2 regions of the Nocardioides piscis genome follow, and region 1 is predicted to be linked to the other one. Evidence: riboswitches for the same ligand, from Rfam matches in the RefSeq annotation. Region 1 holds a riboswitch; the other holds the start of a gene.
What was found. A riboswitch is a leader RNA that binds a small molecule or an ion and turns the genes downstream of it on or off. The one in region 1 is predicted to bind cobalamin.
Positions count from the first base shown of each region.

Region 2: another riboswitch for cobalamin. It lies ahead of G7071_RS10080 (VWA domain-containing protein); the one in region 1 lies ahead of G7071_RS18040 (terpene cyclase/mutase family protein).

Region 1 covers NZ_CP049866.1:3,664,806-3,669,021, reverse strand. Annotated here, with positions in the region: gene gatA (Asp-tRNA(Asn)/Glu-tRNA(Gln) amidotransferase subunit GatA) at 1-602, shown strand, start outside; gene gatB (Asp-tRNA(Asn)/Glu-tRNA(Gln) amidotransferase subunit GatB) at 599-2,116, shown strand; cobalamin riboswitch at 2,137-2,272, shown strand; gene G7071_RS18040 (terpene cyclase/mutase family protein) at 2,351-3,694, shown strand; gene G7071_RS18035 (hypothetical protein) at 3,705-4,216, shown strand, end outside.
Region 2 covers NZ_CP049866.1:2,045,741-2,049,956, reverse strand. Annotated here, with positions in the region: gene cobO (cob(I)yrinic acid a,c-diamide adenosyltransferase) at 1-11, opposite strand, end outside; gene G7071_RS10080 (VWA domain-containing protein) at 11-2,089, opposite strand; cobalamin riboswitch at 2,130-2,269, opposite strand; gene cbiE (precorrin-6y C5,15-methyltransferase (decarboxylating) subunit CbiE) at 2,323-3,555, shown strand; gene bluB (5,6-dimethylbenzimidazole synthase) at 3,540-4,169, opposite strand; gene cobM (precorrin-4 C(11)-methyltransferase) at 4,166-4,216, opposite strand, start outside.

The sequences.
Region 1 (4,216 bases):
GCTTCGTGCACGCGCTCGCGGCCTACTACCTGATCCTGCCCGCCGAGGCGTCCTCCAACCTCGCGAAGTTCGACGCCATGCGTTATGGCCTGCGGGTCGTGCCCGACGGTGACCCGAGTGCCGAGGACGTCATGCGTGCCACCCGCGACGCGGGCTTCGGCGACGAGGTCAAGCGCCGGATCATCCTGGGCACCTATGCCCTGTCCAGCGGCTACTACGACGCCTACTACGGCCAGGCGCAGAAGGTGCGGACGCTGATCAGCCGCGACTTCGAGGCGGCCTTCGCCTCCGTCGACGTGCTCGTCTCGCCGACCGCTCCTACGACGGCTTTCAAGCTGGGGGAGAAGCTCGACGACCCGATCGCGATGTATCTCAACGACCTGGCCACGATCCCCGCCAACCTCGCGGGCGTGCCCGGCATCTCGGTGCCGAGCGGCCTGGCCGACGAGGACGGCCTGCCGGCCGGCTTCCAGATCCTGGCCCCCGCGCTCGAGGACGAGCGCCTCTATCGCGTCGGCGCGGCCCTCGAGGCCCTGCTCGCTCAGCAGTGGGGCGCGCCGCTGCTCGACCAGGCCCCCGCCCTCGAAGGAGCCCCTCGATGACCGCCAGCACCGACACCCTCCTGTCGTTCGAGGAGTCGCTGGAGAAGTTCGACCCGGCGATGGGCCTCGAGGTCCACGTCGAGCTCAACACCAACTCCAAGATGTTCTGCGGCTGCCCGACCGAGTTCGGCGCCGAGCCCAACACCCAGGTCTGCCCGACCTGCCTGGGGCTGCCCGGCGCGATGCCGGTCGTCAACCGCGTCGCTGTCGAGTCGGCGATGCGGATCGGTCTCGCCCTCAACTGCGAGATCGCCGAGTGGTGCCGATTCGCCCGCAAGAACTACTTCTATCCGGACATGCCGAAGAACTTCCAGACGTCGCAGTACGACGAGCCGATCGCCTTCGACGGCTGGATGGACGTCAACGTGCCGACCGAGGACGGCGGCATCGAGGTCGTCAGGGTCGAGATCGAGCGCGCCCACATGGAGGAGGACACCGGCAAGTCCCTGCACGTCGGTGGCTCCACCGGACGCATCCACGGCGCCGACTACTCGCTCGTCGACTACAACCGCGCAGGCATCCCCCTGATCGAGATCGTCACCCGCCCGATCATGGGCACGCGCGCCAACGCGCCCGCCGTGGCCAAGGCCTACGTCGCCCAGCTGCGTGAGCTGATCGTGGCGCTGGGTGTCTCCGACGCCCGGATGGACCAGGGCTCGATCCGCGCCGACGTCAACCTGTCCCTCGCCCCGGCCGGCAGCGGGGGCCTCGGGACCCGGACCGAGACCAAGAACGTCAACTCACTGCGCTCGGTCGAGCGCGCGGTGCGCTACGAGATGCAGCGGCACGCCGCGATCCTCGACGCCGGCGGCTCGATCCTCCAGGAGACGCGGCACTGGCACGAGGACACCGGCGTCACCACCAGTGGTCGCGTGAAGTCCGACGCCGACGACTACCGCTACTTCCCAGAGCCCGACCTCGTGCCCGTCGCACCGAGCCGTGAGTGGGTCGAGGAGCTCCGAGGCACCCTGCCGGAGAACCCGACCGAGAAGCGCTCGCGGCTCCAGGCCGAGTGGGGCTTCTCCGACCTGGAGATGCGCGACACGATCGGTGCCGGCGCGTTCGGGCTGGTCGAGCAGACGATCGAGGCAGGGGCGTCCCCGCAGGCGGCCCGCAAGTGGTGGCTCTCCGAGCTCGCCCGACGAGCCAACGACACCGACACCGACATCGCCGAGCTCGGTGTGACGCCGGCCGACGTCGTCGCCGTACAAGCCCTGATCGACAGCGGTTCGCTCAACGACAAGCTCGCCCGGCAGGTCTTCGAGGGGTTGTATGCCGGCGAGGGCACTCCTGCGGAGATCGTGGCCCAGCGCGGCTTGGCCATCGTCTCCGACGAGGGCGCGCTGAGCGAGGCCGTGGACGCCGCGATCGCGGCCAACCCTGACGTGGCCGACAAGATCCGCGACGGCAAGGTCGCAGCCGCCGGGGCGCTCATCGGAGCAGTGATGAAGCAGATGCGCGGCCAGGCCGATGCCGGGCGGGTGCGCGAGCTGATCCTGGAGAAGCTGTCCTGAAAGAGCATGGTGGAGAGCGGCGCTGTTAGTGTGCCCACGGAAACCAACATCTGCCTGCCACGGGGAAGCCGGTCCAATTCCGGCGCTGACCCGCAACCGTAGGCGTCCCGACCTAGTCGGGGCGCGAGCCGGACCGCCCGTGCAGGCACTGACAACCACGCTGCGAGGAAAACAGCGGGTGTCGCCGCCCGGCGCCTCCCGCTCGACAGCGGGAAGGACAGCATGACTCACGCAATGCGCCCCCACACCTGGCGCCGGGGTGCCGGCCTGGCGGCCACCGCTGCCCTGGCCCTCGCCACGCTCGCTCAGCCGGCCGCGGCCGAGCCGACCACGCCCGCCAAGACCGACGACACAGCCATCACCGTTGCCGGCTCGTGGCTCGAGGACGAGCTAATCGACGGTCTCATGGACGCCGGCGGCTACACCGACTTCGGCCTGACCCTCGACTCCGGCTTCGCGCTCGACCAGGCCGGTGAGAAGGGCGCAGTGGCGACGATCAACGCTGCGTTCCAGTCCGTGGTCAACGACTACATCTCCGGCGACGCCTTCGGCGACAAGGGCAGCACCTACGCCGGCGCGGTGGCCAAGGCCGCGACGTTCGCCCGCGTGACCGGGGCCAACCCGACCTCCTACGGCGGCGTCAACCTCGTGACCCGGCTGGAGGAGCGCGTCAGCTCGACCTCCCCGATCGTCGGACGTATCGAGGACAAGTCGTCGTACGGCGACTACGCCAACACCCTCGGCCAGTCGTTCGCCGTCCGTGCGCTCACCGAGGCCAAGTCGCAGCGCGCCGCTGACGCGCTCGGCTTCCTCCTCGCCCAGCAGTGCACGTCGGGCTTCTTCCGTGAGGGCTTCACCAAGGACAAGACCTCGGGCGCGCAGGGCTGCGCGGAGGGCCAGCCCGGCTCCGAGCCGAGCATCGATGCCACCGCGCTCGCGGTCGTCAACCTGCTCGAGGGTGACGCCAAGGGACCGGCCGTGAAGCCTGCCCTCGACAAGGCGACCGCGTGGCTCGCGAGCCAGCAGAAGAAGAACGGCTCCTTCGCCGGCAACTCCAACAGCACCGGACTGTCCGGCTGGGCCCTGGGCCTGGTCAAGGACAAGGACGCCGCCGCCAGGGCCGCGACCTGGGTCCGCAAGCAGCAGCCCGTCGACAGGAGCCGCTGCCGCAGCGCGCTGACCAAGGACATTGGCGCTATCGCCTATGACGCGAAGGCCGTCAAGGCTGCCCGAAACTCCGGGATCTCGGCCGGCGACGTGCGGGCACAGTGGCGTCGTGCCACCGCCCAGGGAATGGCCGTCCTGCAGTGGGCGTCTGCTTCCACCGATGAGCTCAGCGTCACCCTGAAGCGGTCGTCCGCCGAGGCCGGCGACAAGGTCCGCGTCAAGGTCTGGGGCCTCGATCCCGGCGAGCGCGCCTGCGTCTCCGTCAAGGGCGACGCGAAGCGGATCGTCGGCAAGGCCTCCACCAAGCCGGTCACGCGTAAGCTCACGATGCCCACCGGCAACAAGGTGCGCGTGGTGAAGGTCAAGACAGCCGCAGGGTCGGCCAAGGCCCGCATCGCGGTCAGCAACTGAGATCCCACCCGTGAGGAGAGCACCTCTCGTGCGTCTCGTCGCCGCGGCCGCCTCGGTGGCCGCGGCGACGTGCGCGCTCGGTCCGGTTGCGGAGCCGGCCGCCGCGGCCGCCTGCGGCTCGAGCACCGGCGTCACCGTGGTCGTCGACCCCGGTGCGCTGGGGGGTGCGCTCACCTCGGCGTGCGACGCGGGTTCGGGGCAGACGGCGTCCGACCGGTTCGCCGACGTCGGGGTCGTGCTCGACTACGTGCAACGCCAGCCCGGCTTCGTGTGCCGGGTTGACGGAGCCCCCGCGAGCGAGCCCTGCGTCAACACCCCGCCCGCCGACGCCTACTGGGCCCTGTGGTGGAGCGATGGGAAGAACGGTGCCTGGTCCTACGCCTCCATCGGCGCGACCGGCCTCCGGGTGCCTGAGGGCGGCGCCGTCGCCCTGGCCTGGCAGCAGGGGAGCGCCCGGCGCGTGCCGGCGACCGCGGCCCCGGCGCATGCGAGCCCCACTTCGTCACCGAGCACCACGGCCCC
Region 2 (4,216 bases), 1.6 Mb from region 1:
CCCTGGGGCATCAGGCCACCCCCTGCCCGAAGAGGTTGAGCGCGGTGTGGCTGCGGACGGCGCCGGTCAGTGCCTCGGCGCTCACCTCGGCGACCGGCAGGTGCTCAGCGCTGAGCACCTCGGCGAGCCGCACAGCGAGCCCGAGCCGCAGCGGGCCGACCTCGGAGTCGATGACGACAGTGGTGATGCGCAGGCCAGCAACGTGCTCTGCGGCGCGCATCGAGCGGGCGACCGCATCGGCGCCGTCGGTGGCCCGACCGTCAGTGACCACGACCAGGAGCGGTCGCAGCCGTGGATCGCGCAGTCGCTCCCGGTGCAGCACCTTCACCGCCTCGAGGAGACCCGCCGCCAATGGTGTCCGGCCTCCGGCCGGCAGCTCTTCGAGCCGCGCCGCGGCGATCTCGACCGAGTGCGTGGGCGGCAGGACGAGCTCGGCGTCCTGCCCGCGGAAGGTGATCAGTCCGACCTTGTCGCGCCGGCGATAGGCGTCCATCAGCAGCGAGAGGACGGCGGTCTTGACCTGGGTCATCCGGCGACGCGCAGCCATCGACCCTGAGGCGTCCACGCAGAAGAGCACGAGGTTGGCCTCGCGTCCCTCCCGCACGGCGACCCGCAGGTCCTCCGCCCGCACGTCGACGCGACCGCTGGTCCGCCCCCGCGCCGGCTGCTGGCCGGCGGCCGCGAGCAGCGTCTCGACGAGGTGTAGTGAGCCGCTGTCGCCGCGGGTCGCACCGACGCGTCGACCCGTGCGTGCCAGCGCCCGGCTGCGCCGGCCGGCAGCCCCCTCCCCCAGCCCCTGGACGGTGAGCAACCTGGGGCGGTAGGCCGCTGCGGCGCCCACCACCGAGCCGGGACCCTGCTCGGGTGCGGGGGCCGGAGCAGGGCCCGGCCGCGGCAGCTCGGCGTCGGGGTCATCGGGGTCGCGCGACGGGTCGGACTCGCCCACAGGCGAGTCCGACCCGTCATCGGCGTCATCGGGCAGGCCACCCTCGGCTCCATCGTCGGTAGCCGGAGGCCGGGTCGGCTCGTCCGGTGCCCGCCCCTCGGGCGGTTCGGGCGGCAGCTCGTCGTCGCCGAGCACCTGGTCGAGCAGATCCTCGTCGAGTCCGGGGGCGTCGAACGGGTTGCGGCGCCGGCGGTGCGGAAGCGACAGGAGCGCGGCGCGACGGATGTCCTTGCGCGTCACCTCGTCGCGGCCGGCCCACGCGGCGTGCGCGACCGCGGTCCGGGCGGTGACGACGTCCGCGCGCAGACCGTCGACCTCGAAGGCCGCGCAGACCTCGGCGATCTTGAGCAGCGCGACATCGGTCAGCCGCACCTTGACGGCGCGCTCGCGCGCCGACTCGATGCGCTCGGTCAGCGACCGGTCGAGGTCGCGGTAGCGTTCGGTGAAGGCGGCCGGGTCGCCGTCGTAGGCCATCCGGCGGCGTACGACCTCAGCGCGCAGCGAGGGCTCGCGCGGCGCCGCCACCTCGACCGTCAGGCCGAACCGGTCGAGCAGCTGGGGGCGGAGCTCCCCCTCCTCGGGGTTCATGGTGCCGATGAGGACGAAGCGGGCGGCGTGCTCCACCGAGACCCCGTCGCGCTCGACGGTCACCTGGCCCATCGCCGCCGCGTCGAGCAGCAGGTCGACGAGGTGGTCGTGGAGCAGGTTGACCTCGTCGACGTACAAAATCCCGCGGTGCGCGCGAGCGAGCAGTCCGGGCTCGTACTCCACCTTGCCATGGGAGAGTGCTCGCTCCAGGTGCAGCGAGCCGAGCACGCGGTCCTCGGTGGCGCCCACCGGCAGCTCCACCAGCCGGACCGCTCGGGTGTGCACCTCCGCGTCGCCGGCGAACGGACCGTCGGGCGAGGTGGCCGCCGGGTCGTCGGGGTCGATTGAGAACCGGTCGGCGGCATAGACCTCGACCGGCGGGAGCACCGCGGCCAGAGCGCGCACGGTGGTCGACTTGGCCGTTCCCTTCTCGCCGCGCACCAGGACACCACCGATCTCGGGGGTGATCGTGGTGAGGACGAGAGCGAGGCCCATGTCGTCGAGGGCGTCGGCCTCGCAACCGAGGACGGCAGAAAATGGGTAGTGCTGTGGCATGTGAGGCTCCCGCTCGCTTCGCCATCGATCCTGTGCAATCGACATGGTCTGACGCGAGGCCGGTCTTCGGACTTGTCGGGTCCCAACTCGTTCAAGGGCCTGATTTACCGCAGCGGGCCTGTGCCGGTCTCTCACCGGCTTCCCAGATTCTCCCCGCCGACCATGGCTCACCGTTTCCGATGGACAGGCCGTTGGGGCACCTCGTGCCTGCGGTGACGATAGCGTGCTTTCTCGTGCCCGACTCGACTCCCCCACCGACGACGCCAACCGACAAGGTCGTCACGGTCGTCGGGATCGGCGCCGACGGCTGGTCGGGACTCCCCGATCCCCTCCGCGAGACCGTCCTGCAGGCTGCCGTCGTCGTGGGCGGCGAGCGCCACCTGGCATTGCTCCCCGACGTCGCCGGGCAGCGGCGACTGGCGTGGCCGGCCCCTCTGCGCGTGGGCCTGCCCGACTTCGTGGCGGACCTCGGCACATCGCCCGTGGTCGCCCTCGCGTCCGGCGACCCGCTCGTCTCCGGCATCGGCGCGACCCTGATCGAGGTCCTGGGTCGCGACCGCGTCCTCATCCATCCGGCCGTCTCGTCGGTCGCGCTGGCCCGAGCCCGGCTCGGCTGGCCCGCGGAGTCGTGCGCCGTGATCAGCCTCGTCGGTCGAGACATCGCACTGGTGCGCCGCGAGCTGGCGCCGGCACGCCGCGTCCTGGTGCTTTCGTCCGATGAGCACACACCCGCCCGGGTCGCGACCCTGCTGACGGAGGTGGGGTATGGCGGAAGCGTGCTCCACGTCCTGGGTCAACTCGGCGCCCCGGACGAGTCGCACATGAGCGGCACGGCGGCCGGCTGGTCCGCTACGTCACCTCGCCTGCACGTGCTGGCGCTCGAGCTGGCCGGCCCGTCCGTGGCCGGCTGGGCGACCGGCCTGTCCGACGACGCCTTCGAGCACGACGGCCAGCTCACCAAGCGCGACCTGCGGGCCGCCGCCCTGGCGAGGCTCGCACCGGTGCCCGGCGAGCACCTGTGGGACGTCGGCGCCGGCGCCGGCTCGATCGGCATCGAGTGGATGCGCGCCCACCCCACCTGCCGCGCGACCGCCGTCGAAGGCAACGACGAGCGCGCCGCTCGGATCGCCCGAAACGCGGCCCGGCTGGGCGTGCCCGGCCTCGCGGTGGTCACTGGGCGCGCCCCGGCCGCGCTCGACGGGCTCCGCCCGCCCGACGCGATCTTCGTCGGCGGCGGCGCCACGGCACCCGGCGTGCTCGACGCGTGCCTGGCCGCGCTGGCGCCCGGCGGCCGGTTGGTCGTGCACGGTGTCACGATCGAGACCGAGCAGCTGCTGGCACAGGCCTACTGCGAGCACGGCGGCGAGCTGACCCGGATCGCGGTAGAGACCGCGGCGCCGGTCGGCCGGTTCACCGGCTGGGCGCCGGCCCGCACGGTCACCCAGTGGGCCTACACCCGCGGCTGATATCGCTCCTCGTGCAGCACCTCGGCAAGCGGCGACCGGTGCCGCCAGCCGAACCGCTCCAGGTCCGGCACCTCGGGTAGGTGGCCGACCGCCCCGACGCACAACCAGGCCACGGGTCGGACGCGGGCCGGGAAGCCGACCAGCTCGCGCAGGAACTCCTCGCGGTAGAAGCTGACCCACCCGACGCCAAGCCCCTCGGCGGTCGCCGCGAGCCAGAGGTTCTGGATGGCGCAGACGACCGAGTAGAGCCCGGCGTCGGCGATGGCGTGGCGCCCCAGGACGTGGGACCCACCGCGGCTGGGGTCGTAGCCGACGACGACGCCGAGCCCGGACTCGACGATCCCCTCGACCTTGATCCGGGCGAAGGTCTCCGCCCGCTCACCCTCCAGTGACCCGGCGAAGACCTCGCGCTCGCGTGCCACGTGGGCGCGGAAGGCCGCAAGAGTCTGCGGAGACCGGACGAGCACGAAGTCCCACGGCTGGCTCATCCCGACGCTGGGCGCGCAGTGCGCCGCCGCCAGGACCCGCTCCAGCGCGTCCTGGTCCACCGGCTGCCCGGTGAACTCGCTGCGGGTGTCGCGCCGCCGGTTGATCACGTCGTAGAGGTCGTTCACTGCTTGCTGCTCCGCTCGCGCCCTGCGGCGTACAGGAAGGACTCGCC